4 regions of the Serratia sp. CoH_134_PS_4 genome follow, and region 3 is predicted to be linked to each of the others. Evidence: predicted binding sites of a transcription regulator. Region 3 holds the regulator's gene; each other region holds the start of a gene.
The links. Region 3 encodes PhoB, which activates phosphate uptake and scavenging genes when phosphate is short. Its sites were predicted from a motif close to CTGTCATAAAACTGNCNNAT; they were not measured.
Positions count from the first base shown of each region.

Region 1: the regulator PhoB is predicted to act here: its motif matches at 4,345-4,364, upstream of AC2FCQ_RS19880 (MIP/aquaporin family protein).
Region 2: the regulator PhoB is predicted to act here: its motif matches at 1,490-1,509, upstream of phoA (alkaline phosphatase).
Region 4: the regulator PhoB is predicted to act here: its motif matches at 3,114-3,133, upstream of pitA (inorganic phosphate transporter PitA).

Region 1 is NZ_JBXWKI010000014.1:86,291-94,222, reverse strand. It holds gene ftsN (cell division protein FtsN) at 1-189, shown strand, start outside; gene hslV (ATP-dependent protease subunit HslV) at 292-822, shown strand; gene hslU (ATP-dependent protease ATPase subunit HslU) at 835-2,169, shown strand; gene AC2FCQ_RS19895 (1,4-dihydroxy-2-naphthoate polyprenyltransferase) at 2,261-3,178, shown strand; gene rraA (ribonuclease E activity regulator RraA) at 3,259-3,744, shown strand; gene zapB (septal ring assembly protein ZapB) at 3,801-4,040, opposite strand; gene AC2FCQ_RS19880 (MIP/aquaporin family protein) at 4,580-5,425, shown strand; gene glpK (glycerol kinase GlpK) at 5,468-6,976, shown strand; gene glpX (class II fructose-bisphosphatase) at 7,107-7,932, shown strand, end outside.
Region 2 is NZ_JBXWKI010000018.1:23,094-31,025, reverse strand. It holds gene AC2FCQ_RS21860 (ArsR/SmtB family transcription factor) at 1-676, shown strand, start outside; gene AC2FCQ_RS21855 (glutathione S-transferase N-terminal domain-containing protein) at 740-1,447, shown strand; gene phoA (alkaline phosphatase) at 1,583-3,010, shown strand; gene AC2FCQ_RS21845 (GNAT family N-acetyltransferase) at 3,394-3,960, shown strand; gene AC2FCQ_RS21840 (TetR/AcrR family transcriptional regulator) at 3,957-4,580, opposite strand; gene AC2FCQ_RS21835 (NmrA family NAD(P)-binding protein) at 4,678-5,517, shown strand; gene mqo (malate dehydrogenase (quinone)) at 5,986-7,563, shown strand; gene AC2FCQ_RS21825 (helix-turn-helix domain-containing protein) at 7,765-7,932, shown strand, end outside.
Region 3 is NZ_JBXWKI010000004.1:251,974-259,905, forward strand. It holds gene brnQ (branched-chain amino acid transport system II carrier protein) at 1-1,066, opposite strand, end outside; gene AC2FCQ_RS09525 (PstS family phosphate ABC transporter substrate-binding protein) at 1,667-2,605, opposite strand; gene phoR (phosphate regulon sensor histidine kinase PhoR) at 2,621-3,937, opposite strand; gene phoB (phosphate response regulator transcription factor PhoB) at 3,962-4,651, opposite strand; gene sbcD (exonuclease subunit SbcD) at 4,867-6,099, shown strand; gene sbcC (exonuclease subunit SbcC) at 6,096-7,932, shown strand, end outside.
Region 4 is NZ_JBXWKI010000009.1:161,474-169,405, forward strand. It holds gene AC2FCQ_RS15815 (hypothetical protein) at 1-174, opposite strand, end outside; gene AC2FCQ_RS15820 (DUF406 family protein) at 207-512, opposite strand; gene AC2FCQ_RS15825 (universal stress protein) at 865-1,311, shown strand; gene AC2FCQ_RS15830 (BaiN/RdsA family NAD(P)/FAD-dependent oxidoreductase) at 1,567-2,793, opposite strand; gene pitA (inorganic phosphate transporter PitA) at 3,139-4,641, shown strand; gene uspB (universal stress protein UspB) at 4,715-5,050, opposite strand; gene uspA (universal stress protein UspA) at 5,670-6,116, shown strand; gene gdhA (NADP-specific glutamate dehydrogenase) at 6,438-7,781, shown strand.

The sequences.
Region 1 (7,932 bases), on a different contig from region 3:
ACCGATCAGGCAGAGTCTGTGCGTGCACGCCTGGCGTTTGAAGGCATCGAAAGCCGCATTACGGCGGGTGGTGGCTGGAATCGCGTGGTGCTCGGCCCTTACAGCAGCCGGGCTGTTGCGGACAAAACCCTGTCGCGCCTGAAGGGCGTAGGCATGTCAAGTTGCATTCCCCTCTCCGTTGGGGGTTGAAAAGCGTCAATCCCCCCCCATCTATACTCTCAATATGCCTCGTAGTGTCTGCGCAAGCAGATGCTGCGAGGGCTTCTTTCCGTCTTCAACGAGGGTCTGCTCGTGACAACAATTGTAAGCGTACGCCGCAACGGCCAGGTAGTGATCGGTGGCGATGGCCAGGCCACCTTGGGCAATACGGTAATGAAGGGCAACGTCAAGAAAGTACGTCGCCTGTATAACGACAAAGTGATTGCTGGTTTTGCCGGTGGTACAGCGGATGCCTTTACGCTGTTTGAGCTGTTCGAGCGCAAGCTGGAAATGCACCAAGGTCACCTGGTGAAAGCCGCCGTTGAACTGGCGAAAGACTGGCGTACTGACCGCATGCTGCGCAAACTCGAAGCCCTGCTGGCTGTCGCAGATGAACACTCTTCGCTGATCATCACCGGCAACGGTGACGTGATCCAGCCTGAAAACGATTTGATTGCGATTGGCTCCGGCGGCCCGTACGCCCAGGCAGCCGCTCGTGCGATGTTGGAAAATACCGAACTGAGCGCCCGCGAAATTGTTGATAAGTCCCTCAACATCGCCGGTGATATCTGTATTTACACCAACCATTTCCACACCATTGAAGAATTGCCTTCCAAAGCGTAAGGATCGAATACTATGTCTGAAATGACCCCGCGCGAGATCGTCAGCGAACTGGACAGCTACATCATTGGCCAGAACAAAGCCAAGCGTGCCGTTGCCATTGCCCTGCGTAACCGCTGGCGCCGGATGCAGCTTAACGAGATGCTGCGCCATGAAGTCACGCCAAAGAATATTCTTATGATCGGCCCGACCGGTGTCGGTAAAACTGAAATTGCCCGTCGTCTGGCAAAACTGGCTAACGCCCCGTTCATCAAGGTTGAAGCCACCAAGTTCACCGAAGTGGGCTACGTCGGCAAAGAAGTGGATTCGATTATCCGCGATCTGACCGATGCCGCGATCAAAATGGTGCGCTTGCAGTCGATCGATAAGAACCGTACCCGTGCCGAAGAACTGGCGGAAGAACGCATTCTCGACGTGCTGATCCCACCGGCCAAGAACAACTGGGGCCAGGCGGAAGAACATCAAGAGCCGTCTGCTGCTCGCCAGGCATTCCGCAAGAAACTGCGTGAAGGCCAGTTGGACGACAAAGAAATTGAGATCGATCTGGCTGCTGCGCCGATGGGTGTAGAAATCATGGCACCTCCCGGCATGGAAGAGATGACCAACCAGCTGCAATCAATGTTCCAAAACCTCGGTGGTCAAAAACAGAAGCCACGTAAGTTGAAGATCAAAGAAGCCTTCAAGCTGCTGGTAGAAGAAGAAGCCGCCAAACTGGTTAACCCGGAAGAGCTGAAAGAGCAAGCAATTGAAGCGGTTGAGCAACACGGCATCGTGTTCATCGACGAAATCGACAAAATCTGTAAGCGTGGTGGCCAAAGCTCCGGTCCTGACGTGTCTCGTGAAGGCGTGCAGCGTGACCTGCTGCCACTGGTGGAAGGCTGCACTGTCTCTACCAAGCACGGCATGGTGAAAACCGATCACATTCTGTTTATCGCTTCCGGTGCGTTCCAGACCGCCAGCCCATCAGACTTGATTCCGGAACTGCAGGGCCGCCTGCCAATCCGCGTTGAGCTGCAAGCGCTGACCACTGAAGATTTCGAGCGTATCCTGACCGAACCAAGCGCGTCGTTGACTGAGCAATACAAAGCGCTGATGGGTACTGAAGGCGTGAATATCGAATTCACCGCTGAAGGCATCCGCCGTATCGCTGAAGCCGCATGGCAGGTTAACGAAACGACCGAAAACATCGGTGCACGTCGCTTACACACCGTGCTTGAGCGTCTGATGGAAGATATTTCCTATGATGCGAGTGAAATTAACGGTCAATCCATTACAATTGATGCGGATTACGTACGTAATCATCTGGATGAACTGGTAGCAGATGAAGATTTGAGTCGTTTTATCCTATAATCGCTCAATCATGTCCAGTCAGTCATCTGTGGGAGGCATTGCCTCCCACAATTATTTCTAACGGACACAGCCACTTACTCTGAAGCGAAAAATGAGCTCATCAACAACCACCTCACCGGCCAGAGCCTGGCTTGAAAGTTTACGGCCACGCACCTTGCCGCTGGCCTTTGCATCTATCGTCGTCGGTTCCGCCATTGCCGCCTGGCAAGGCAGCCTGAAACCTGGCGTCGCACTGCTGGCCTTGTTGACCGCCGGCCTACTGCAAATTCTCTCCAACCTGGCGAACGACTATGGCGATGCGGTAAAAGGCAGCGACAAAGAAGACCGCATCGGGCCGCTACGCGGTATGCAAAAAGGCATGATCACCCAAGCGCAGATGAAACGCGCTCTGGTGGTGACGGTGGTGTTGATCGCCATCGCAGGCTGTTCACTGATCGCCGTCGCCTGTGAACAACCCAGCGACGTCGTGGGCTTCCTGGTACTGGGTGGGCTTTCTATCGTCGCAGCCATTACCTATACCGTCGGTACCAAACCCTATGGCTATCTGGGGCTAGGCGACATCTCGGTGCTGGTATTCTTCGGTTGGCTGAGCGTAGCGGGTACCTACTACCTGCAAACCCACACGTTTGACAGTATTGTGATGCTACCAGCCACCGCATGCGGCCTGCTGGCAACCGCAGTGCTCAACATCAACAATTTGCGCGATATCGAAAGCGATCGTGCCAACGGTAAAAATACCCTGGCGGTACGCCTTGGGCCACAGAATGCGCGCTATTACCACGTCGCGTTGCTGATCGGGGCCGTAGCCTGCTTCGCGCTGTTCACACTGCTTAATTTGCATAGCCTGTGGGGCTGGCTGTTTGTGCTGGCGATCCCCCTCTTGGTACGCCATGGCCTGCGCGTGCTGCGCGATCCAACACCAGCCGGTATGCGGCCGATGCTGGAACACATGGTCAAGGCAGCTCTTCTGGCCAATGTGCTGTTCGCTATCGGCGTGGTGCTCAGTTAGACATCGAACTGATGATTTTGCCAACAGGGCGAATAAAGGGATATACTGGTTATTCCAGCGGCAAACAGACGTAAAATCCTATGAAATACGATACTTCCGAACTTTGCGACATCTATCATGAAGAGGTGAACGTAGTTGAGCCTCTATTCTCCAATTTTGGCGGGCGTACTTCATTTGGCGGGCAAATCACTACGGTGAAATGCTTTGAGGATAACGGCCTGTTATTCGAGCTACTTGAAGAAAACGGGCGCGGTCGCGTTCTGGTGATTGACGGTGGCGGCTCAGTACGCCGTGCTCTGATCAATGCAGAATTGGCGCGTCTGGCAACCCAGAACGAATGGGAAGGCATCGTGGTCTACGGTGCCGTGCGTCAGGTGGACGATTTGGAAGAACTGGATATCGGCATTCAGGCGATGGCAGCCATTCCTGTCGGCGCCGCCAGTGAAAGCATTGGTGAAAGCGACATCCGCGTTAACTTTGGCGGTGTGACGTTCTTCTCCGGTGACCATTTGTACGCCGACAATACCGGTATTATTCTGTCTGAAGACCCGCTCGACATCGAGTAATCTTCAGATATGAAAAAGGGCGCCTAAGGCGCCCTTTTCGATCGTGCAATACGGAATCAGACTTCTTCCATTTTGCCCAACAGCGCGCGCAAGCGATCTTGCCATACGTGCTGCTCTTCTTTCAGTTGCTGGTTTTCACGTACCAGCGATTCGTGGTTGCCAGAGGCAGCCTGAACTTCCTGAGACAGAGTATTGTTTTTGTCTTTCAGCTCTTCAATTTCCATCTGCAGCAGGGTGATGGTATCGATCGCCTGCTGAACTTTTGATTCCAATTTCTCAAATACTTCAAATGACATGCTTCAGTCCCCTCATGATAGCAAGGCGTACATCTATAGGTAACGGCCGCAACTCAGGTTGCAACTGCTGCGAATATGCATCGCGCCAAGTGACACACGCTTTTATTGAAAATAACGCGCCTGTCCCGATAAAACGCTTCTTTCGATAAAAACGATTGTAAGTAGCCTGTCCCCGACTGTCTAGCAACATCCGGCTCATCGCGCAGTCTGTTGCAATTTTCCTGCCTTCGCCATCAGCAAAAACTGAAAATACCCGCAGCCCGCAAAATCGGTTTGTTAACAATCGGTGGCGAAAGCACTGGTCAGATCACACTTTTATGGCGCAGAAAGAACACAGAACGACGCGAATTCGCTCAATTTTATGACGAAGCACACACATTTTGATTTCGCTATTTCTCGTTTATGTTCGTTAACGATAAATTTACATCACGTCCTCAATTAATAATTGGACGAGATGAAAAAACTGTACCCATAGGCCAAATCGATACGCTCGCTGAGCCTATAAACCTATAACCGCCGTTTTGCAGGACAACAACATTATGAGCCAAACCACCAGTCCGACCCTAAAAGGCCAGTGCATCGCTGAGTTCCTCGGCACCGGCCTGTTGATATTCTTTGGCGTAGGCTGCGTTGCCGCGCTGAAACTGGCTGGCGCCAGCTTCGGCCAATGGGAAATCAGTATCATTTGGGGCCTCGGCGTTGCCATGGCTATCTATCTGACCGCTGCCATCTCCGGTGCGCATCTCAACCCGGCAGTCACCATCGCACTGTGGCTGTTCGCCTGCTTTGACGGACGCAAAGTACTTCCTTACATTGTCGCGCAGATCGCCGGAGCCTTCTGCGCAGCAGCCTTGGTCTACGGGTTGTATTACAACCTGTTCTACGACTTTGAAGCAGCCAATCATATGGTTCGCGGCAGTGATGCAAGCCTTGCCCTGGCTGGCATCTTCTCCACTTATCCTAACGCGCACATTTCTGTCGGCCAGGCCTTCCTGGTAGAGACCGTGATTACCGCAATTCTGATGTGCCTGATCCTGGCGCTGACCGACGACGGCAACGGCATTCCGCGTGGCCCACTGGCCCCTCTGTTAATTGGTATTCTGATTGCCGTGATCGGCGCCTCTATGGGACCATTGACTGGCTTTGCTCTGAACCCGGCGCGTGACTTCGGTCCTAAAATGTTCGCTTATCTGGCGGGCTGGGGCAAAGTGGCCTTCACCGGTGCACGTGATATTCCGTACTTCCTGGTGCCAATTTTTGGTCCAATCATCGGGGCCTGCCTGGGTGCCTTCGGCTACCGCATGCTCATTGGCCGCAATCTGCCGTGTGACGTTTGCGTAGAAGAAGAAAAACCCGCCGCCAAGGCTCAGCAGCGTAAAGCGTGATTGGCACAGTTTAAAACGGTTAACAACAGCAGGACTAAAATCATGACTGTAGAAAAAAAATACATTGTCGCGCTCGACCAGGGAACCACCAGTTCACGTGCCGTAGTGCTAGACCACGATGCCAATATTGTTGCGGTATCCCAGCGTGAGTTCACGCAGATTTACCCGAAAGCGGGCTGGGTTGAGCATGACCCGATGGAGATTTGGTCATCGCAGAGCTCAACGCTGGTAGAAGTGCTGGCGAAAGCCGACATCAATTCCGATCAAATCGCCGGTATCGGCATCACCAACCAGCGCGAAACCACCATCGTCTGGGAGAAAGAGACCGGTAAGCCAATTTATAACGCCATCGTCTGGCAATGCCGTCGTACCGCTGACATTTGCGAGAAGCTCAAACGCGATGGCATGGAAGAGTACATCCGTCACAACACCGGCCTGGTGGTTGACCCGTACTTCTCCGGCACCAAAGTTAAATGGATCCTGGATAACGTAGAAGGCGCCCGTGAACGCGCCAAACGCGGCGAGCTGCTGTTCGGTACCGTCGATACCTGGCTGGTGTGGAAAATGACCCAAGGGCGGGTGCATGTGACCGATTACACCAACGCCTCGCGTACCATGATGTTCAATATCCATGAGCTGGACTGGGATGAGCGCATGCTGGAAGCGCTGGATATCCCGCGTGCCATGCTGCCAAAAGTCCGCCCTTCCTCGGAAGTGTACGGCCAGACCAACATCGGGGGTAAAGGCGGTACACGTATTCCAATCGCCGGCATCGCGGGTGACCAACAGGCGGCGCTGTATGGCCAACTGTGCGTTCAACCGGGCATGGCGAAAAACACCTACGGCACCGGTTGCTTCCTGTTGATGAACACCGGCAAAGAAGCGGTACGTTCTAACCACGGCCTGCTGACCACTATCGCTTGCGGTCCACGCGGCGAAGTGAACTACGCGCTGGAAGGGGCTGTATTCATCGGCGGCGCGTCTATTCAATGGTTGCGTGATGAACTGAAATTGATCAGTGATGCAGCCGACTCCGAATACTTTGCCACCAAGGTGAAAGACAGTAATGGCGTGTACGTGGTGCCAGCCTTCACCGGTTTGGGCGCCCCTTATTGGGACCCGTATGCCCGTGGTGCAATCTTCGGTCTGACTCGCGGCGCGAACAGCAACCACATCATCCGTGCAACGTTGGAGTCTATCGCTTACCAAACGCGCGACGTGCTGGATGCCATGCAGGCTGACTCCAACACCCGCCTGCAATCGCTGCGTGTGGACGGTGGCGCCGTTGCTAACAACTTCCTGATGCAGTTCCAGTCTGACATCCTCGGCACCCGTGTAGAGCGTCCTGAAGTGCGTGAGTCGACTGCACTGGGCGCAGCCTTCCTGGCGGGTCTGGCGATCGGCTATTGGAATGACCTGGATGAGGTGAAGAGCAAGGCGGTTATCGAGCGCGAATTCCGTCCGAGCATTGAAACCACCGAACGTAACTTCCGTTACAGCGGCTGGAAAAAAGCGGTTGCCCGTGCACAAGCATGGGAAGAACACGATTAACGTCGCTCTGCGTTGTTAACCCCTATCACGCGCTGCCTTCGGGCGGCGCGTTTTTTTTGCACCGCCCTCCCCGTAGCCCCTGTGATAAACTTTGCCGATATTTTCTTCCTTCTCACAGACAGGTTTTGCCATGAAACGTGAATTAGCCATCGAATTTTCCCGCGTGACCGAAGCCGCCGCGCTGGCGGGCTACAAATGGCTGGGACGCGGCGACAAGAATGCCGCTGACGGCGCGGCGGTCAACGCCATGCGTATTATGCTCAATAAAGTGGATATCGATGGCCGCATCGTGATCGGCGAAGGCGAGATTGATGAAGCACCGATGCTGTATATCGGTGAGCAGGTCGGCAGTGGCCAAGGTGACGCGGTAGACATCGCAGTCGATCCGATCGAAGGCACCCGCATGACCGCCATGGGCCAGTCCAACGCGCTGGCGGTATTGGCGGTAGGCGATCGCGGTACCTTCCTGCACGCGCCGGACATGTACATGGAGAAGCTGGTGGTCGGCCCGGCAGCACGCGGCGCCATCGATCTCACATTGCCACTGGCAGAGAACCTGCAGAATGTAGCAGCACGGTTGGGTAAACCTCTGTCGCAGCTGACAGTGATCGTGCTGGCCAAGCCGCGACACGACGGCGTTATCGCGCACATGCAACAGCTCGGGGTCCGCGTCTTTGCCATCCCTGACGGTGACGTGGCGGCCTCTATCCTGACCTGTATGCCTGACAGCGAAGTCGACGTGATGTATGGCATCGGCGGCGCACCTGAAGGGGTGATTTCCGCGGCGGTCATCCGCGCACTGGACGGTGATATGCAGGCACGGCTGTTACCACGCCACCAGGTGAAGGGGGAAAGTGCCGAGAATCGCCGCATCGGCGAAGAAGAACTGGCACGCTGCAAAGAGATGGGGATTGAAGCCGGTAAGGTGTTGATGCTCGATGACATGGCGCGCAACG
Region 2 (7,932 bases), on a different contig from region 3:
CATCCATATTGAAGACCGTTTGGCAGCGCTGACTGCCGCCATTGCCGACCGAACCCGGGCACGTATGCTGTGCCTGCTGATGGATGGGCGTGCCTACACCGCAACGGAGCTCAGTGCGGCGGTTGAAGTGGCGGCCTCTACCGCCAGCGGCCATCTGGCGCGCCTGCTGGAGCAGCGATTGATCCTGTGTATCAAGCAGGGGCGCTATCGCTATTTCCGTCTGGCCGGGCCGGCGGTCGCAGCCGCGCTGGAAACGCTGATGGCGCTGGCCGGTGTCGAAAAACCCATCGTAAAAAGCAGTACCCCAACGTCCCTGCAGTTCGCCCGTACCTGTTATGACCATATGGCCGGTGAAATCGCGGTAAAATTGCACGATCGTTTGCACCAGCGATGCTGGCTGGAAGGCGACGAACATTACCGGTTGAGTGATATGGGCCGGACGGCTTTAACTCAGTTGGGCGTTGACTGTTCTGCGGCACTTTCCCGGCGGCGTTTCGCCTGCGGCTGTCTGGACTGGAGCGAACGTAAAGCCCATCTTGGTGGCGCACTGGGTGCCGCGTTGCTCAATACATTTATCGAACGCAGTTGGATCCGACGCCAACTCGATAGCCGCGAATTGCAACTCACCCCCGCCGGTAAAAAAGTGCTGAAAGCACATTTTGATATCACGCTCTAACCCTGCGCCGCGTTAGCTTTGCTGCAATACTGAGAAAGCACAACGTCAACCCGAGGACTCTTCATGATCGATCAAACCCAATTCCCGATCGTCAAACGCTGGCCCGCCCAGCATCCTGAAAGGCTACAACTTTACTCTCTGCCTACGCCCAACGGCGTCAAGGTTTCCATTATGTTGGAAGAGATAGGTCTGCCTTATGAACCGCACCTGATTGATATCGGCAAGAACGAGACATGGACACCGGAATTTCTGTCGCTGAATCCGAACGGCAAAATCCCGTCGATCATCGATCCCGATGGTCCTGATGGCAAACCGCTGGCCCTGTTTGAATCCGGCGCCATCCTGTTATATCTGGCGGAGAAAAGCGGGAAGTTTCTGCCGCAAGATCCTGCCCTGCGTTATGAAACTATTCAGTGGGTATTCTTCCAGATGGCGGCGGTCGGCCCCATGTTCGGTCAACTTGGTTTCTTCCACAAATTCGCCGGCCGCGAATATGAGGATAAGCGCCCATTAGAACGCTATACAAATGAATCCAAGCGCCTGCTCGGCGTGCTGGAAAGCCGACTGGAAGGCCGTGATTGGATCATGGGCCAGGATTACAGCATCGCCGACATTTCACTGCTGGGTTGGGTGCGTAATCTGATCGGCTTCTATGAAGCCCGCGAGCTGGTTGAATTCGACAGTTTCCCACGCGTGGGACAATGGCTGGAGCGTGGCCTGGCACGCCCGGCAGTGCAGCGCGGTTTGAATATCCCCGCCCGCAACGCATAATTTATTGCCTGGGATAGCCGCCCGGCTATCCCATTCTCACTCCCGTCATAAAAGTGTCACGCACCTGCTCTACCCTCCTTACGTAACAAATTGATGCTAATTATGTTGTTATATTACGACAAGGAGCTTTCCCCCATGCAACATTCCGTTTCCCTGATCGCCAGTGCCGTGTTATCCGCCTTACTGTGTGCCACCGCCTTCGCCGATGACACCACCGTCAATACCGCAAGCCTTTCCGAGCGTGCAGCACGCGGCGACATCGTCGAGCCTGGTGGCGCACGCCGACTGAGCGGCGACCAAACCGCGGCACTGAAAGCGTCACTGTCCAACACAACGGCCAAAAACGTGATTTTGCTGATCGGCGATGGCATGGGTGATTCTGAAATTACCTCGGCACGTAACTATGCCGAAGGTGCAGGCGGCTATTTTAAAGGCATCGATGCCCTGCCGCTGACCGGCCAATATACCCATTACTCACTCGATAAAAAAACCCACAAACCCGACTATGTCACCGACTCCGCCGCCTCAGCGACCGCATGGTCGAGTGGCGTTAAAACCTATAACGGGGCTCTCGGCGTCGACGTCAACGGTAAAGATCAGCCGACGCTGTTAGAGATTGCCAAAGCTGCGGGTAAAGCCACGGGCAACGTCTCTACTGCCGAACTGCAAGACGCTACGCCGGCAGCACAAATTTCTCACGTTACCTCGCGTAAATGCTACGGCCCGGAAGAGACCAGCGAAAAATGCGCAACCAACGCGCTGGAAAACGGTGGCCGTGGTTCCATCAGTGAGCAGTTACTCAAAGCCCGCGCCGACGTCACGCTCGGCGGAGGTGCCAAATCCTTTAATCAGCTCGCGAAAAGCGGCGAGTGGAAAGGAAAATCACTGAAAGACCAAGCAACGGCACTTGGTTATCAATGGGTTGAGAACCTCGATGCCCTGAACGCCGTGAGCGTGGCTAATCAGCAAAAACCGCTGTTGGGGCTGTTTTCCGGCGGTAATATGCCCGTTCGCTGGCAAGGGCCGAAAGCCACCTATCACGGCAATATCGACAAACCGGCGGTAACCTGCGAAAACAACCCGGCACGCACTGCGGATATCCCAACGCTGGCAGCCATGACAGAAAAAGCTATCGATCTGCTGAAAACCAATCAAAACGGTTTCTTCTTGCAGGTTGAAGGGGCGTCGATCGACAAGCAAGATCATGCCGCTAACCCATGCGGTCAATTTGGTGAAACTGTCGATTTGGATGAGGCCGTACAAAAAGCGCTGGAATTCGCCCGTGCCGATGGCAATACCCTGGTGATCGTCACCGCTGACCATGCCCACTCCAGCCAGATTATCGCTGCCGATGCCAAGGCCCCCGGCCTGACGCAAATGCTGACCACCAAAGAGGGTGCGCCAATGACCATCAGCTACGGGAATTCAGAAGAAGATTCTCAGGGGCACACCGGCACACAATTGCGGGTCGCCGCCTACGGCCCACATGCCGCCAACGTGGTTGGGCTAACCGATCAAACCGATCTGTTCTATACCATGCGTGACGCCATGGCGATTAAGTAAGCCCGTGGCTGGTTAAATCTGCCCCCCATTCATCCCTTGTCTTTCAGGCGGTGAATGGGGCCTTTACCCTTTAAAACCCCCCTGCGGCTGCTATATTGAAGCGCCATTTTCGCTTATGAGAAGAACTCTTTATGGCGTTACTCCGTTGGGCTGGTTCCTTGTTTGCTTTCATGCCGTCTCTCGGTGAAAATCGGTTTTGATTCTGTCTGTGATATCAGGCAGGCTAAGCCTCATTCTCGAAGGCCTGATCACTCCCGGCAACGTTGAGCTGCAAGTGACTGCTCTGAGTATCATGACCGCTGGTCCAACCCTGCAAAAACTGTTACCCCGCTTGTTGAAAAACCGGTGTCAGCCTGCCCAACAATAAGGAACTATTTTTGAATGTGATCACCTTGCCCTTCGCCACAGAACGTCTGCAACTGCGCCGCTTTACGCCTGCCGATCTCGATGCCTATGCAACTTACCATCGCTTGCCAGAGGTTTATCGGTACCTGTACGCGCCAACACCCAACGACGCGCAACTGGCCGACCTGCTTGCCGATGCAGTGGCTTCGCGCTTTAGCAAAGACGGCGACGTTTTTTATTGTGCCGTCACGGTGAAAGACAGCGGCGATCTGATCGGTGAAGTCCTGTTAAAGCTGGCCAATCGCGCCGCGTTACAAGGAGAGATTGGCTATATCTTCAACCCGGCCTATGCGGGTAAGGGCTATGCCATTGAGGCCGTACGGGCAGTCCTGGAGCGCGGGTTTAACCAAGTGGGTTTTCACCGTATTTTTGCCCGTCTCGATGCCGCCAATCGCGGCTCGATCGGCGTGGTTGAACGTTTGGGAATGCGTAAAGAAGCGCACCTACGACAAAATGATCGCTTCAACGGTGAGTGGGGTGATGAGCTGATTTACGCTCTGCTGGCTGAAGAGTGGAATCAGGCATTGGTGCAAGACAAGCTTTAGGCATCTGCCAGCATCTTTGCCGCCATCTGTTTATAACTCGCCACCAACTCGCGGCCCTCATCCGGGCCGGTACTCACCGCGAGCCGCATCGTGGCTTCCCCCAAATGCATCAACAAGAAGGCAGCATGCTCAACCGATGCAGGATCCGCTTGCGGTCGCAGTCGACGTATCGCCGCTGCCAGCAATGCCCCGTTCAGCCGGCTTTCCGCCACTTCCTCTTCGCGCAGAGTCTTGTTGGCCTGTGTCGCTGCCCAGATATCCCGCATGACAGGTTCAGCCAGAAACAACGCATAATATTCATCGATCAGGCAGTTAAACGCTTCAATTAGCTGGGGTAACGACTGGACTTGGACGAGCCCCTGTTCAATACATTCACGCGCTTCCTGGTTATAACCTTGTGCCAACACGCGGACGATCGCCGTTTTATCCGGGAAATACTGATACAACGCCCCGATAGAAATACCGGCATTCTGCGCCACTTCACTCATGCGCATTGCATCGCTGCCCTGCGCGGCGATCAGTGCAGTCGCACAATCCAGAATCAATTTTACCTTTTCCCGGCTACGCGTTTGGCTGGGTTTACGCCGCAATGCGGGCGATTTTTTTTGCTTATCATTCATCATGCATCGTCCTTTGAACAAAAAACTGCCTTGACAATAATACGAGGGTTTATCATATTTACAAAACATGAGTAATACTCACATTTGGAGCAACGCCATGAACACCAACCAAAACGGGTCACCTATTCTGGTTTTAGGCGCGACCGGTAAAACTGGCAGCCGCGTAGCAGCACGGTTACAACAGCTGGAGATACCCGTACGCGCAGCGCATCGTCGTGCAGCCATTCCTTTCGACTGGCAAAATAGCACCACCTGGCACACGGCCTTACAAGGCGTCAAAAAGCTGTACCTCAGTTTCCAACCCGATCTCGCCGTGCCGGGCGCCATCGATACCCTGGAGCACTTTTGCCAACAGGCAGTAAATCGTGGCGTGCAAAAAATTGTGCTGCTCAGTGGCCGGGGTGAAGACGAGGCTCGCCAAGCGGAGGACGTGGTTAAAAACAGCGGTGCAGATTGGACGGTGTTGCGTGCCAGTTGGTTTATGCAAAATTTCAGCGAGAGTTTTATCCTCGACGATCTGCTAAATGGCCAGGTTTACTTGCCGCCGGGTGAGATCCCCGAACCTTTTATTGATGCAGAAGATATTGCCGACGCTGCGGTCACGGCCCTCACCCAGCCTGGCCACAGCAATACGTTGTATGAACTGAGCGGTCCGCGTTTGATGACCTTTGCGCAAGCGGTTGGCGAAATCGCCCTTGCCAGCGGACGCGAGATCCACTACCAGCAGGTGCCTGTCGCCGATTACGTCGGCTACCTGCGGGAAGCGCAACTACCGGCGGAAATGATCGCACTGTTGGAATATCTATTTAGCACCGTACTGGACGGGCGCAACGCTTCAGTGACCGACGGCATTCAGCGCAGTCTGGGGCGTGCGCCGCGTGATTTTAGCGCCTACATCGCCGACACGGCTGCCAGCGGCGTTTGGCAACCGCGTTAACATTCATCACCCAGGCAGCCGCAGGGGGCGAATATATTCGCCCCGATTAATTCATGCGCCCCCCCAATCCGGTATAACTGCAAATATATCGCGGGTATTCCATCGATATGCGATGATAACGAAATATCGTTTAAATCAGCGACAATTAAACCCTGCAAATATAGCGGTTATATTTAAATAAAAATACCAAATGAATTATTCCTGCCTTTAATCCGCTTTTTTTAATTACAAAAGTAGTTTTTAACAATATTGCAAACAATAATATCCCCTCAGTAACCAGAGTTGAACAACCTGTCCCCAGACAGCCTGTAATAATCCACTTTTCGTTAAAAAAAACGATTAACAAAAAGACATTATCACTGCGACTCGGCTTTGCCGGGCGGGTTAGTTTTACTTATTTCCAGGGTAGCTCCCGATAAATTCTTTCACCTGCAATGAGTAGAATTTACACACAAGAGATTTAATTTAATGAGAAAATTACTCGTCCTGATTTTCTGTCTGAACCTGTTTGGCGTTACGCAACAGGCCGCAGCAGAAGAGAATAAGACCGTTGATGTGGTACTGATCGGTGGCGGCATCATGAGCGCCACGCTGGGGACTTACCTGCATGAGCTGGAACCAAACTGGTCCATCGACATGTACGAACGCATGAACGGTGTGGCAGAAGAAAGCTCCAACGGTTGGAATAACGCCGGGACAGGCCATTCAGCCTTCGCTGAAATGAACTACACCCCAGAGAAAAAAGACGGCACCATTGATATCAGCAAAGCCGTGGTGGTAAACGAGTCTTTTGAAATCTCTCGTCAATTCTGGTCTTATCAGGTGAAAAATAATGTCCTGAAAGATCCAAAATCTTTTATTAACAGCGTGCCACATATGAGCTTTGTTTGGGGTGACGATAACGTCAACTTCCTGCGCAAACGCTATGCAGCGCTGCAACACAGCACCCTGTTCCGTGGTATGGAGTACTCAGAAGACGCCAACCAAATTAAACAGTGGGCCCCACTGGTGATGGACGGTCGCGATCCGAAGCAAAAAATTGCTGCGACCCGTATGCCGCTGGGCACCGACGTGAACTTTGGCGTGATCACCCATCAACTGGTGGATACGCTGACCAAAAATCCAAACTTCAAGCTGAACCTGAGCCATGAAGTCCGCGACATTAAGCGCAACGCCGACAACACCTGGCGCGTGACCGTGGCCGATCTGAACCGTGACGGTAAAGAAACCACTGTGAATGCCAAGTTCGTGTTTATCGGCGCAGGCGGCGCGTCCCTGACCCTTCTGCAAAAAACCGGCATTCCTGAAGCAGACGGCTATGGTGCTTTCCCGGTCGGCGGTCAGTTCCTGGTGACCACTAACCCGGACATCGCTAACCAACACCTGGCCAAGGTTTATGGCCTGGCCAGCGTAGGTTCACCACCGATGTCGGTTCCACACCTGGATACCCGCATGCTGGATGGCAAGCGTGTCTTGCTGTTTGGCCCGTTCGCTACGTTCTCCGGCAAGTTCCTGAAAAACGGTTCGCTGTTCGATCTGCTGCATTCCCTGAGCACGTCCAACCTGATGCCGATGACCCACGTCGGGCTGGATAACTTCGACCTGGTGAAATACCTGGTTGGTCAGTTGATGATGAACGACGACGACCGTTTCGCAGCGCTGAAAGAGTACTTCCCTGAAGCCAAACAGGCCGACTGGAAACTGTGGACTGCCGGCCAACGTGTGCAGATCATCAAGAAAGATGATGAAAAAGGCGGCTTGCTGCAGTTCGGTACCGAAGTGGTCAGTTCTGAGGACGGCAGCATTGCCGCTCTGTTGGGCGCATCACCGGGTGCTTCCACCGCTGCACCAATCATGTTGCACATGATGGAAAAAGTCTTCAAAGACAAAGTGGCGACGCCAGAATGGCAGAGCAAACTGAAAGAAATTATCCCGTCTTACGGCCACAAGCTGAATGGGGATATTGAAATGACGAACAAGATCCGCGGCTACACCAGCAGCGTGTTGCAGTTGGACTATATCGAAGTGAAGCCGGAAACAAACTGATACCCGTTTCCCCCTTCTCTCAAGGCCGCCTCGTGCGGCCTTTTTTATTTCCCGCCACAGCAAGAGCACTTTTCGCTACCTTTTACACCCCAGTTAACACTTGCGTAACCCGGTTACGCAGCCTATTATCAAAGAACTAACTTGGATAATTACCATTACCTACTGTGACCTGAATGTCGTACCCGCGGGAGAACTTAAACAATGGATCGCGTTAATATCATTCATGATTTGCTGGACTGGATTGAAACTCATCTTGATCAGCCACTGCTGTTAGACAACGTGGCGGCCAAGTCAGGCTACTCCAAGTGGCACTTACAAAGGATGTTCCGCACCACCACCGGGCATGCGCTGGGCAGCTATATCCGCGAG
Region 3 (7,932 bases):
CCACCAGGACGATACACGGCGGGTAAATCGCGGTCAGCACCGGGATAGAGATCTGAATCAGATGGCTCAGGCCCAGGTTTGAAACCAACATCGAGAACAGCCCCAGGATAAACACCAGCGTCTTATAGGAGAACGGCAGGTACTGGGCGAAGAACTCGGCACAGGCGCAGGTCAGGCCCACGGCCGTTACCATACAGGCGATGAAAATCAAGGCCGCCAGGAAGAAACTGCCCAACCCACCGAAGGTGTTTTGCACGTAAGCATGCAGAATCACCGCACCGTTGGTGGCATCAGGAACCAGCACGCCGCTACCGGAACCCAGTTTGAACAGGCTCAAGTAAACCAGCGTCAGGCCGACACCGGCGATCAAACCGGCCAGAATGGTATAACGCGTCAGCAGACCGGCATCTTTAACACCACGGGAACGCGCGGCATTAACGATAACGATACCGAACACCAGCGCACCCAGCGTATCCATGGTCAGATAGCCGTTAACGAAACCGGTAGAGAACGGAACGTTCTGATAAACCTCAGTCGCCGGAATTGGCGTACCCGCAGGCCAGGCCAGCGCGGCAATGCCGAGTGCACCCAGCGCAACAATTTTCAGCGGTGCCAACACGTGTCCCACGGTATCGAGCAGACGGCCCGGATACAGGGAAATGCCGATCACCAGGGCGAAATACACCAGGCTATAAATAAACAACGGCATGGCGCCATCACCGGTCAGGGGGGCAATACCCACTTCGAAGGAAACGGTCGCGGTGCGCGGCGTAGCAAACAGTGGGCCGACGGCCAGATAGCAGACCGTTGCCAGCAGCAAACCCGCGCGACGGCCAATTGGCGTGCTCAGGGCGTCAATGCCGCCACCCACACGAGCCAAGGCAATCACGGTCATTACCGGTAGGCCGACAGCGGTAATCAGGAAGCCGATAGCTGCGGTCCAGACGTGTTCACCGGACTGTAAACCGACCATCGGCGGGAAAATGATATTCCCAGCACCGACGAATAAGGCAAAGGTCATAAAACCCAATGCAATAATATCTTTTGACGTTAAACGATGACTCATACGATGTCGTGTTGCCTGTTCAAATGAAAAAAAGTGCCCGATATCGTGGTGGCGTTATGCCCCACCCGGTTGCCGGCTTGCCATTTCATCGCGAGACCAATAAGAGCAGAAAACGCATTTTTTCCGGCGTTTTGTCCTTATTCGAAAGTGACCACTCATGATGATGGGCAGAGTTTTAAGAGTTATAAATGGAGGTTTAGTCCGACAACGAGGCCTAAGTTAAACGTTTATAGCGTTGAAAGGCAAGACGCATGACAAAAAGCAGAGCTATCGACCAGATAATCTTTAAGCACCAGTCGATCATAGTGGTTATCAATAAATATACAATACATGATTTGTATCATTTTTGAGCAACCATCTCACAAAACGTGAAACCTATAGCCAATGTCCGCGCGAAAACGCCAATAAACACTCAGTTTCCGCGCGGTATGAACGGGTTTCAGCCTTTATCAAAGCCGCCAAAAGAGGCTCATGGCGTTTTTGCAGCTTATTCCACTGCGGCTGTCTGCCAACCTTTAACATGCGTGCAAGCCGCTGCAAAACGCGGCGCTTCGCCGCCGCCCGCGCAGCGCCAAATCAGGATGCGTGTTTCTGGAGCGCTTATTTCAAGCCCAATGCCAATCGGGTTTTATGCAGGGTATCGGGGGGCAGCGGCAGATAACCGTCGTGATTAACCAGGTCTTGCCCGGTATCGGACAATACGCGATCGAGGAAGGCTGCGGTCAGCGGCTCCAACGGCTGGTTGGGCGCTTTATTGATGTAGATATACAGGTAGCGCGACAGCGGGTAGCTGCCATTGCGTACATTGGCATCATTGGGAGTGATATAGTTTTCACCAGACTCAGCCAACGGCAGTAGCCGCACACCACTGGCACGAAAACCGATGCTGGCGTAACCAATGCTATTGAGTGAACCGGCAACGGCCTGCACCACCGAGGCAGAACCGGGCAATTCATTGACGCGCGGCATAAAGTCGCCGCCGCACAGCGCACGCAGCTTGAAATAGCCGTAAGTACCGGAGGCAGAATTACGCCCAAAACGTTGCAAGGCTCGCTGCTGCCAATCACCGGTCAGCCCCAGTTCCCCCCAGCGCGTCAACGGTTGGCTTTCACCACAGCGCAGAGTGGCGGAAAAAATTCGGTCAAGCTGCTGCAGGTTAAGCCCACGCAGAGGGTTGTCCTGATGGACCAACACGACCAGCGCATCGACAGCGACCGGTACCGCCAACGGCGCATAACCGTAGCGGTGTTCGAACGCCGAAACCTCTGCCGCTTTCATCGGTCGGCTCATCGGCCCAAGCTGCGCCGCCCCTGCCGCCAATGCGGTGGGGGCAGTAGAGGACCCCGCGGCCTGGATCTGCAAATTAACGTTGGGATAATGCTGACTGAAATCTTGCGCCCACAGCGCCATGAGATTTGCCAGCGTATCGGAACCGACGCTCGACAAATTACCGGACAGCATGCCGTCCGGCTGCGCCAGCGCGCCACGACTCGCCAACAGCACCAGGCAAAGCAGTAGCCCTCGGGTAATTCGGATCATTGAGCCTCTCGCGCGTTAATTTTTCACCGCATTCTCTGATAAAGCTGCGGGAACAATCAACCGGTTAGGCAAGGTAAAAATGAATCGGGTACCCATGCCCTGTTCGCTGAGGATCTCCAGACGTGCGTCATGATGACTTAATGCATGCTTAACGATCGCCAACCCCAACCCACTGCCGCCAGTCTGGCGTGAACGCGCCTTATCAACGCGGTAAAAACGTTCGGTCAGACGTGGAATATGCTCTGCAGCGATGCCCGGCCCGTTATCACTGACCTGGAACTGCGCGCCGCTTGGCGTTTGTTGCCAGCTCACCTCAATATTGGTGCCCTTTGGCGTGTGATTCACAGCGTTATACACCAGGTTGGATACCGCACTGCGCAACTGGTCGTCGTTGCCAAAAACCTTAAGCTGTTCGTTCACCCGGAAAGTAATCTCATGGTTCCCGCCGCTCAATGACTGCGCTTCGCGTTGCAGCACTCGCAGCATCAACGGAATATCGACCCGCTCGTTCATTTCTACATTTGGCGCGGCTTCAATACGCGACAGTGTCAGCAGCTGCTTGACCAGACCATCCATGCGGCGAGTCTGTTCCTGCATGGTGCCCAACGCCTTGCCCCGCAGTGAACCATCCAGCTCTTCGTCGCTCATCATTTCCAGGTAGCCCTGCAATACCGTCAGCGGAGTACGCAACTCATGACTGACGTTGGCAAAGAAGTTGCGCCGGGCGCCTTCAAGCTGACGCATTTGTGTAACGTCACGCGCAACCATCAACAGTTGCCCTTCTGAATACGGCATCACGCGAAACTCAACGTAATGCTCATTGTTCAACTGCAGCGTTAACGGTCGAGAGAACTCCTGCTGTTGCAGATAGTGGCTGAATTCCGGATAACGCAGCAGGTTCAGGATGTGTTGGCCGTTATCTTCAGGCCAACGGAAACCCAGCAGATGCTGCGCCAACCCGTTACACCAGAAGATGTTACCTTCAACGGTCGTCATCACCACCGCATCAGGCAGTGACTCTGCGCCGCTGCGGAAACGTTTGATCAATAACGCCAGCTCACGACGTCGGCGACGGTTTCGCTGTTGCATCTGGTATAAGCCGTAAAACAGCGGTTCCCAGCTCCAGCGCCCGGGTGGCGGTGTCATGCTGCGGTCAACCCACAGCCAGTGAGAAAGTTTAAGTTGGTTGTAGAAGTTCCACACCAGCGCAGCCAGCACGGAGGCAAGCAGCAACCAGGGCAGATAACCGAAAATCAGCCCCAGTAATAAGGCAGGTAGGCAGAAAAGGGCCAGCTCCAGGGCCAGCCTCTTCCAGGATAGACGTTCTAACACGGCATATTCTCCAGCGCGGCGCGATCAGTAGCGCGTTGAGAATCGGTAGCCTGTGCCCCGAACGGTTTGAACCATTTTGTCATGACCAGTGGTCTCTAACGCCTTACGGAGTCGGCGGATATGCACGTCAACGGTGCGGTCTTCCACATAAACGTTAGTGCCCCAGACGTGATTAAGCAACTGTTCGCGGCTATAAACTCGCTCAGGGTGGGTCATAAAGAAGTGCAACAGCTTGAACTCGGTCGGCCCCATATCCAGCGCTTGCTCGTTAGCCATCACGCGGTGTGAGGAAGGGTCCAGGCTCAGCCCTTGCATTTCAATCACTTCTTCCACTGCCATGGGTGAAATACGGCGCATTACCGCCTTGATACGTGCCACCAGTTCCTTCGGCGAGAACGGTTTGGTGATGTAATCATCCGCACCGACTTCCAGACCACGAACCCGGTCTTCTTCTTCACCACGCGCTGTCAGCATCATCACCGGAATATCGCGGGTTAGCGCTTCACGCTTCATATGCTTGATAAACTGAATGCCGGATCCCCCGGGTAACATCCAGTCGAGCAACACTAAATCAGGGAACGGTTCAGACAGGCGTGTCACGGCACTGTCATAATCCTCGGCTTCCAACGGTTGGTAACCATTCTGTTCCAACACAAAGCACACCATCTCACGGATCGGCGCTTCATCTTCCACCACCAATATGCGTCTTGCCATCGTCAATCCTGCCAATGTGTTAGCTATCTGCGGGCGCCATTATGCGTCAGTTTTATGACACTTTTATGAAAAGAACACCCTGTTATAGGCAGTAAGCATAGCGATTATTTCCAACGTCAAAGAAAAATCATTCAGTTGTCATAATGATTCCGTCACGACAGCCGCCGCGGTGCCCTTTATAATCACCGCCATTAGCTTATCGCCCCGGGAGTGTCATGCGCCTGATCCACACCTCTGACTGGCATCTTGGCCAGTACTTTTTCACCAAAAGCCGTGCCGCCGAGCACCAGGCTTTTCTGCGCTGGCTGATAGACCAAATCGAGCAACATCAGGTGGATGCACTGATCGTCGCCGGGGACCTGTTCGATACCGGTTCGCCACCCAGCTATGCCCGCGAACTGTACAACCGCTTCGTGGTAGAGCTGCAACATACCGGCTGCCAATTAGTGGTGCTGGGAGGTAACCACGATTCCGTGGCGACCTTAAATGAGTCGCGTGAATTGCTTTCCTGCCTGAATACGACGGTGATCGCCAACGCGCAGGCTGAAACCGAACAGCAAATCGTGGTCCTGAACCAACGCGACGGCCAACCGGGCGCCGTGCTGTGCGCCATCCCGTTCTTACGCCCACGAGATCTGCTTACCAGCCGAGCCGGTGAGTCAGGCGTGCAAAAACAGCAGGCGCTGCAAGAGGCCATCGCAGAACATTACCAGACGCTTTATCACGCCGCCGGTGCACGCCGCGACGCGCTCGGCCTGGCACTGCCTATCGTTGCCACGGGCCACCTGACAACGGTTGGCGTCACCACGTCCGATTCCGTGCGCGATATCTATATCGGCACGCTGGATGCCTTCCCGGCGCAAGCTTTCCCACCGGCCGACTACATCGCATTGGGGCATATTCACCGTGCGCAGAACGTCGCAAAATCCGAGCACATTCGCTACAGCGGTTCGCCGATCCCACTCAGTTTCGACGAATTGGGCAAAGCAAAAAGCGTGTTCATGGTGGATTTCTCCGCAGGTGCTTTGCAACAGGTCAGTACGCTGGACATTCCCAGCTTCCAACCTATGCAGCTTATTAAGGGTGATTTAGCGCAGATCGAGCACCAATTACGGCAGTTCGCCGATTATCAAGGTGAGTTGCCGGTGTGGTTGGATATCGAGGTCGCTACGCAGGATTATCTCAGCGACATTCAGCGCCGTATCCAACTGCTGGCCGATCAACTGCCCGTAGAGGTGGTGTTGCTGCGCCGCAGTAAAGAACAGCGCCGCCAGGCGATTGAACAACAGGACAAAGAAACGCTTAACGAACTGAGCGTCAATGACGTCTTCGAACGTCGTCTGGCGCAAGAACCTGATATGGCCGATGATCGCCGGCAACGCATGAGTCAAATGTTCCAACAGGTCGTCGAAGCCGTTAGGCACCAAGATCAGGAGCCGAGCCAATGAAAATTCTCAGCCTGAGATTAAAAAATCTCAACTCCCTGCAAGGTGAATGGAAAATCGACTTCACTGCGGAGCCTTTTGCCAGCAATGGGTTGTTTGCCATCACCGGGCCAACCGGGGCAGGTAAAACCACCCTGCTGGACGCCATCTGTCTGGCGCTGTACCACCAGACGCCGCGCCTGAATGTCACACCGAGCCAAAACGAGCTGATGACACGCCATACCGCCGAGTCGCTGGCAGAGGTCGAGTTTGAGGTCAAAGGTGTCGGTTATCGCGCATTCTGGAGCCAGCGCCGCGCCAAAAATGCGCCAGACGGTAACCTGCAGGCTCCTAAAGTCGAATTGGCACTGCGTGAAGATGGCAAGATCCTGGCGGACAAAGTGCGCGACAAACTGGATCTTACCGCCGCAATTACCGGGCTGGATTTCGGGCGCTTCACCAAATCGATGATGCTGTCCCAGGGCCAGTTCGCCGCCTTCCTTAACGCTGATGCCAATGATCGCGCCGAACTGCTGGAAGAGCTAACCGGCACCGAGATCTACGGCCAGCTTTCCGAGCGGGTTTTCGAACAGCACAAACAGGCCAAGGTCGAACTGGACGCGCTGCACCAACGCGCCAGCGGTATTGAACTGCTAAATGATGAACAACGACAACTGCTGGAAAACCAGTTAGTTGAATTGGCGACACAAGAAAATACCCTCAGCGACCAAACCCGTCAGCAGCAGCAGGCGTTGAACTGGTTACAATTTTGGCAGCAAACGCAGCAAAAACAACAGGCATATCAGCGCCAACTGGACGCGGTGGAGCTAGAGCAAACCGCAGCAGAACCGCAACTACAGCAACTGGCACGCAGCGAACCGGCAGAAAAACTGCGGCCGTTGCTTAACGAACGTAACCGCTGCCGTCACGATCACCAGACGCTACAACAGCAGATTGCCCAGTTGACGCAGCAGCAGGCGCAGCAGCTCGCCCAGATGGCACCGTTGCAACAGGCTGTGGAACAGGCCCGTGTGCAACTACAGGCATATGTTGAACACCAGCAGGAACAACAGCGGTTGATCGACGATCAAGTCGTCCCGCTCGATAACCGGATTGCCCAGTTAAAGAAAACGCAGACCGAACTGCAACAGATGTGCGATAGCGCCGCACAGCAGTATGCCCAGCAAAAAACGGCGCTGGAACAACTCGAGGTTCAGCGAATCCAGTTGACCGCACAGGCCGGTCAGCATCAGGAAAAGCTTAACGCCCTCACCGCCGCGCTGACGGCGCAGCAGCAACAGCAACATGCGCTGGAAGCCCAGTCGCCCCTGGCAGCACTGCGTCAGCGTCAGGCTGAGCTGGCCGAGTTACGCCCGGTGCGCCAGCAGTTATTCACCCTCTCCTCGCTGTTCAGTCAGGTCAGAGAACGTCTGGATCAACAACGTAAAGAGTTTGCCGCCCGTCAGGCGCAACTCAGCGAACATGAAAAACAGCTCGAAGAGACGCGGCAGCAATATAAACAACAAAAAGCACACCAGTCGGACGTGGAAAAAACCCTCGAACTGGAACAGCGCATTGTCAGCCTGGAAGCCGAACGCGCCCGCCTGCAAACCGGCGAACCCTGTCCACTCTGTGGCTCTTGTAATCACCCGGCCATTGAGCAGTATCAGACGGTAAAACCTTCCGAGACCGCATTGCGCCTGGCAGAGATGCGCATCAAAACTGAGGCCTTGTACACCCTGGGTACCGAACTGCGTACCCGTTGTGAAAGCCTGAGAGAACAGCAACAGCGCCAACAGCAACTCATCGCGCAAGATGAGCAGCACGTTGTTGAGCACCAGCAAAACTGGCAACGCT
Region 4 (7,932 bases), on a different contig from region 3:
CGCCGTACCATAGACCGATGACAATGCATCGGCCATGCCTCTGCCGTATTTCTGGATAAAAGCCACCGCCAGACGAGGCGTTTCCGTCCCCTGATTGATGTCGCAAATTCGCCCCTGAATAAAACGAGTCAGTTCTCTCTCACAAATGACGATCGCTATTGTCATATCTTTCATGATTTCATAACCTGGAAAATTAAACGGCGGGATTAGTCGTGGATACGATGCTGCATCTCCAACTCAAAGATAATCGCTTCTGCCTGGCAGGAAAACGTCATGTCGATCCTGGCAATATACTTTTTATTCAATATCTTGACGGTATGAGACAAATGGCAGGGGTACTTTTCAGATGCCACGTTGTTGGCACGGATCTCCATCTCCTCAAAGTGTGCCATGGCCTGCTCATAGGTATCGAAATGGTTAGTGACGGTCACCGTGCAATTCTCGTTGTCCAGTACCGAGCCCATATCAATGGAACACCCTTTATCACTGCATTTATCCAGCAAATCTTTCATCTTATTTCCTCTTCAGTATGTTGTTGGCATCATGTTAATAATAAATTTTATCGTTAAAAAAATGAGGGAGCAAAAGTCGGAAGTCATCACTCCCCCAAAACCAGAAAATTGGATTCACAAATTGCATACTTAACGCCAGCTACCTAGGATTAACGGATAATCGCCTCCTTTGATGTTACGCTTCTCGATGACTTTGCTTTCGACGATTGATAATAAACATTGTTAACCTTTAAATTCAACGACCACATTAATATAAAAAAGTCGTTACCCTGACCGGTTATTCAGGTTTGATTTAAAACCCTTCTGGGTAGACGCTATTATCAAGACAATCAGAATAGAAAAGGAGAGCCGTATGCTTTATAAAAATATACTTGTGGCATTGGACTTAAAAGACAACAACAAGAAACTGCTCGACCGCGCCCTTTCTCTCAGCCATGCCACTCAGGCGAAGTTGTATGTCGTGCATGTCGGCGTCGATGTCAGTGAGCTGTATTCTGGCGTGGTTATCGATCCTCTGGATAGCTTTCAAACTCGGGTGATTAACGATGACGTTAACCTGTTAAAGAAATTTCTACTCGATGGCGGCTATGATACGTCCTCGATTGTCGAAGCACTGGAGGTCGTCGGTGACTTTAATCGGGAAATCGAAAAAATCCTGTTTGAAAAACATATCGAGCTGCTGATCTGCGGGCATCGGCATAATTTCCTGAGCCGACTCATGCCGACATCCCGTCATTTGATTAACAATGCCAAAACCGATGTCTTGCTGGTGTCACTGCCCGAGAAAATCGATAGCTGAGCGTCCGTTGCACAAGGGCGAAATACCTACTTAGCCCCCGGATAAGCTATCAAAAATTAACTTAGCCTATCCGGTAATACTGAAGTATTAGATGAGTCTTTTTTAAAGACACCTTTGAATGACGCCTGATCGATCGGCATTTTTGAAGTGTCCAGGCCGTTCTCAAACTGATCGCGATCATACTTACGCATTTGTGAAGAAAACATCACGCCATAACCACGTTTATCACAGGGGGAATGTAGTAGTGCCTGATTATCAGCCTTCATGCTCCGTACGGCTTTGTTGTCGCTGCACCGCCGCCAGCGCCTGAGCGCAGGCCCAGGCCGAGCTCCAGGCCCACTGGAAGTTATATCCCCCCAGCCACCCTGTCACATCCACCACTTCACCAATGAAATACAGACCCGGCACCTTGGCAGCTTCCATGGTCTTGGAAGAGAGCGCTTTGGTGTCTACGCCACCGAGCGTCACTTCCGCCGTGCGATAACCTTCGGTGCCGTTAGGCTGTACACGCCAGTTTTGTAATGTTTCCACCAGCGCAGCCTGCTGCGTCGGGTTTAGCTGTTTAAGCGTGGCTTCCGGCAGTTGCCCCAACGTCTGTAAACACTCCACCAAGCGCTTTGGCAGGTGCAGCGCCAGGGTATTCTTCAGGCTTTGGTTAGGATGAGCCTGACGTTGCTCATTGAGGAAGCCCGCCAAATCAAGCGTAGGAAGTAAGTTAACGCTCACAAACTCACCAGGTTGCCAGTAGCTGGACAGCTGCAGCACCGCCGGGCCAGACAGGCCGCGATGGGTAAACAGAATGCTTTCTCGGAAGCTGACGCCGTTTTCTGCGGTGATCACCGCCGGCACAGACACACCGGACAAGGTCTGTAGGTGCTCCAGCAGCGGTTTATGCAGCGTGAAAGGCACCAGCGCGGCGCGCGTTGGCAGCACCTTCAGGCCAAACTGTTCGGCCAACTTGTAGCCAAAGGGTGAAGCGCCCAGGCCCGGCATCGACAGACCGCCGCTGGCCACTACAAGTGAGCGAGCACTTACTTTATCGCCATTCAGCGTCAACTCGAAGCCATCCGCGGTTTTTTCCACGCTCAGCACTTCGCTGCGCAGACGGGTCGTCACCTGGCCCAACTCACATTCTTTGACCAGCAGTTCGACCACTTGCTGTGCCGAGTCATCGCAGAACAGTTGCCCCAGCGTTTTCTCGTGATAGGCGATGCCATAGCGGTTGATCAGATCGATAAAATCCCACTGGGTGTAACGCGCCAATGCCGACTTACAGAAATGTGGGTTATTCGACAGGTAAGCGGCCGGTTCCGTGTACATATTGGTAAAGTTACAGCGCCCGCCGCCGGACATCAGGATTTTACGCCCCGGTTTTTTGCCGTTGTCGAGCAGCAGCACCCGGCAACCCAGTTGCCCTGCCTGAGCCGCGCAAAACATACCCGCTGCGCCCGCACCTATTACCACGACATCAAACTGTTCCACCTGCGCCTCTCTGAATATCCCCTGCATACTTGAAGCTGCCGCTCCAATTATTTTGGGTGTAAAAACCACAATCGCGACAAAAGGCCGCCATATTACGCCGTTTCGCCACCGGTAACCGGCAACTTTACGGCGGCAGATTGTAAAGCCATGACGCCGGCAACGCCATAGTAAGAAAATATTACAACGAGCCAGACAGCATAACGCGCTGATATTTCATATCTTTGTCATATCGGTGCCATCGTTTCGTCATATCTAAATCAAAAAAACGTCATATTTTCCTTTTCCCCGGCCCCGGTTGTCACTGATAATGCGCGGCGTTCATGTCCACAAACTGGCGTAACGCTTATGCTGCATTTGTTCGCTGGCCTGGATTTCCATACCGGCCTGATGTTAATTCTCGCATTGTTGTTCGTGTTGTTTTATGAAGCCATCAATGGTTTTCATGACACGGCCAATGCGGTTGCTACAGTAATCTATACCCGTGCCATGCGCTCGCAACTTGCGGTCGTGATGGCTGGTTTGTTTAACTTTCTTGGCGTTATGCTCGGCGGTTTGAGTGTTGCTTACGCCATTGTTCATCTGTTGCCAACAGATCTGTTGTTGAACGTCAGTTCAGCACACGGATTAGCCATGGTGTTCTCCATGCTGCTGGCGGCTATCATCTGGAACCTCGGCACCTGGTATTTCGGTCTGCCGGCCTCCAGCTCCCATACGCTGATTGGCGCAATTATTGGTGTGGGTTTGACCAACGCACTGATGACACACACTTCGGTGGTGGATGCGCTTAACGTCCCGAAAATGATTGGTATTTTCCTGTCATTGCTCATCTCGCCGCTGGTCGGCATGATGGTCGCCGGGTTGATGGTGTTTGCCTTGCGCCGCTATTGGAGTGGCACCAAGAAACGCCAGCGTATCCACATGACCCCTGCGGAACGTGAAAAGGTCGACGGCAAACGTAAGCCGCCGTTCTGGACGCGCATCGCATTGATCCTGTCGGCTATTGGCGTCAGCTTCTCGCATGGCGCTAACGACGGCCAGAAAGGTATCGGCCTGATTATGCTGGTGCTGATCGGCGTGGCGCCAGCGGGTTTCGTGCTCAATATGAATGCAACCGGCTATGACATCACCCGTACACGTGATGCCGTTGCCCACCTGCAGCAATATTACCAACAGCACGGTGATGCCTTGTCGCACGTGGTCGCTCTCACTCCGTTGGTGCCAAGCCCGGACGAGGACGTATCGTCGGATAAACCCGCCGAGTTCCACTGTGACAGTGCCCGCGCTATGCCGGCGATTCAGCTTGCTTCCGGCTTGCTGAACAACCTGCAAAGTTACGATCAACTGACGGTAGATCAGCGCAGCCATCTGCGTCGCCTGCTGATGTGCGTAACGGATACTGCAGACAAGATCGCTAAGCTGCCTGAAACCTCAAGCCAGGACCAACGTTTCCTGAAAAACCTGCGTCAGGATCTGCTGCAAACCGTTGAGTATGCACCGATCTGGATTATCGTCGCGGTTGCTCTGGCGTTGTCACTCGGCACCATGGTGGGTTGGCAGCGTGTGGCGACCACCATTGGCGAGAAAATCGGTAAGAAAGGCATGACTTACGCCCAAGGCGTGTCGGCTCAGATGACCGCAGCCTTGTCGATTGGTGTTGCCAGCTATACCGGCATGCCCGTGTCCACTACCCACGTACTCTCTTCGGCGGTTGCCGGGACGATGATCGTGGACGGCGGCGGCGTGCAAAGCAAAACCGTGAAGAACATCCTGTTGGCCTGGTTACTGACCTTGCCGATCTCGATACTGCTTTCCGGTTCACTGTATTGGTTGGCACTTAAGCTGATCTAAGCAGTTTGCTCCATGAGAAAGGCGGCCCTGGTGGCCGCCTTTTCTTTGTCTGCTACGCGGAAAACAAACGGCCTTAATACCAGATCATCAGCGCGATAAGGCTGATAAACACCAGCCCGCTCAGGGCGGACGTCAACATAAACTGCCCGCGCACCCGCTCACAGCGGCGAATAAATTCCGGATCATGATGCTCGACATAGCGCTGCGAGAAGATATAGCGCACCAACCTTATCTGTTTGCTCGGCTGGCCATGAGCGGTAAAGAAGCCGCCGCCGTCGACATATTGGTACAGCAGCGGGTCGCAGCCGCGCAGAACCACCAGCAGCGCACGCAGAGAAGAGTAATACCGCACCATGTTTAACACACACACCACACACAGAGCCCAAAACAGCGCGACGGTACTGATCATGATTGCCTCCTCAAGGCGTTGTTATCCACGGCGCTCCGCCGGGTCCAACTGCCCTACCTCTATACACGCATTACTGCTGGAGCCTACCGCTCCGATCCCCTTGTCACCGCACAGGCCGCGCATAACCCACCGCCTCTGGAGACAGCCTATCGCCATGCGGATACCTATCGCGCAGCTTTAGCTCAGAGGGGAAATGATAAGGCCCATAGTCATTATTGTAGGTTAACGAAACACAAACTGGCCTGAGCAGTAGATAAAATTTACCGCAACCCGCCATTTTGTCATCTGCCGATGGGTTATAACTCATAACCGCCCTGACAGACGCTGACGGTCTTTTCTTCTGCCCAAAGGGGTATTTAGGGCTATACTCTGTTCAAGAATGCTTATATTTCAATCGGTCAACCTTCACGCAGCCCTATAGGCGATAGGATTTCCTGCCTGGTGGGTGTACAACTGACTGAGTAGAGATAAAGAGATTTTTTGATGCGATGCAGTGTGATCGCCCCAACATATCATTACGTTATCTGAATGATAAAATGCAGGTAAACCTGAAGCGCCAGGCTGGTACGCTGAATGCCTGCTAACCTTTTAATCGGCATTATATGGAAGGAGTATTCTCATGGCTTACAAACACATTCTGATCGCGGTAGACCTATCACCAGAGAGCAAAATCCTGGTGGAAAAAGCCGTATCTATGGCGCGTCCGTACAACGCCAAAGTTTCCCTGATCCACGTAGATGTTAACTATTCCGACCTGTACACCGGCCTGATCGACGTTAATCTCGGCGACATGCAGAAACGTATCTCGGAAGAAACGCACCACGCGTTGACCGAGTTGTCACAAAATGCCGGCTATCCGATTACTGAAACCCTGAGCGGCAGTGGCGATTTGGCGCAGGTGCTGGTCGATGCCATCAAGAAATACGATATGGACCTGGTACTCTGTGGCCACCATCAGGATTTCTGGAGCAAGCTGATGTCCTCCGCACGTCAGTTGATCAACACCGTGCACATCGACATGCTGATTGTGCCGTTGCGTGACGAAGACGAAAAAGCCGAAGATTAAGTAAGCACACACTAACATAATTAGCCTACGCCCGCTTTCGCGGGCGTTTTTTGTTCCGCTGCCATCATTAATCGCTTGATAATCAACCGCCCTCCAGTGATATAGTCGCTAAAGACACAACATCCTCCCCCAGAGGTTATCCATACCCATATTTATAAAAATAATGGGGGAAAAATCACGCTATACCCAATCGCTTACAGGTTACAGCCAGGCGGCAAACGCATGAATCCCCAATAACTTGGCTATATCAAGTGGCTGGGGTGAGGGCGGGAAGCCAACCACGCTGTAGTGTGGAAGACGAAGGGTAAAAAGGAGTTATCCATGGAAAATGCTTCATCGGTAGAATCATTCCTGTCTTCGTTACAACAGCATAATCCCCATCAGCCGGAATATTTGCAGGCAGTCAGAGAGGTTTTCACCTCGCTGTGGCCGTTTATCGAGCGCAACCCGCGCTATCGCGAATATGCACTGCTGGAACGCTTGGTGGAGCCAGAGCGCACCATCCAGTTCCGCGTCAGTTGGGTAGATGATCGCGGCCAAGTGCAGGTCAACCGTGCCTGGCGCGTGCAGTTCAACTCCGCCATCGGCCCCTACAAAGGCGGTATGCGCTTCCACCCATCGGTGAATTTGTCGATTCTGAAATTCCTTGGCTTTGAGCAGACGTTTAAAAATGCGCTGACCACCCTGCCAATGGGCGGCGGAAAAGGCGGTTCGGACTTTGATCCCAAAGGCAAAAGCCAGGCAGAGATCATGCGTTGCTGCCAGGCACTGATGACAGAGCTGTATCGCCATCTGGGGCCAGATACCGACGTGCCTGCCGGGGATATCGGCGTTGGCGGCCGGGAGGTCGGCTTTATGAGCGGCATGATGAAAAAACTGTCCAACAACACTGCCTGCGTGTTTACCGGCAAAGGGCTTTCATTTGGCGGCAGTCTGATTCGCCCAGAGGCTACCGGCTATGGGTTGGTGTACTTTACCGATGCCATGCTGCAACGCCATGGGCTAGGTTTTGAAGGCATGCGAGTCGCCGTTTCCGGTTCAGGTAACGTGGCGCAGTACACCATTGAGAAGGCGCTGGAGCTGGATGCGCGTGTGATCACCGTGTCAGACTCCGGTGGCACGCTGGTCGATGAGGCCGGTTTCACTACCGAAAAACTGGCCCATTTGGCGGAGATCAAGAACCAGCGCTATGGCCGGGTGGAAGATTACGCCCGCGAGCGCGGTCTGACGTATCTGGCCGGTCAGCAGCCGTGGAGCGTGCCGGTGGATATCGCCCTACCTTGCGCCACCCAAAATGAGCTGGATCTGGACGCCGCGCAGATGCTGATCCGCAACGGCGTGAAAGCCGTGGCTGAAGGCGCCAATATGCCAACCACCATTCAGGCAACCGATGCATTCCTGGACGCCGGCGTGCTGTTTGCGCCAGGCAAGGCCGCCAACGCCGGTGGCGTGGCGACGTCTGGTTTAGAGATGGCGCAGAATGCCGCACGCATTGGCTGGCGGGCGGAGAAAGTGGATGTACGTTTACAACATATCATGGCGGATATTCATCAATCCTGTGTGGAATATGGCGGTGAAGGGAAGCAAACTCACTACGTACACGGCGCCAATATCGCTGGATTCGTCAAAGTCGCCGACGCCATGCTGGCACAGGGCGTGCTCTAACATCGCCGTAAGGTGATCTTGTTCACACAACAGATAAATGCTTCAATGCCGGCCCCCAGGCCGGCGTTTTTACCCCCTCAACACCCCCGCATCGACACTCATTTTGTTTCTTATTTGTTATTTTTAGTTTAATTAATTGTTAATTTTATGG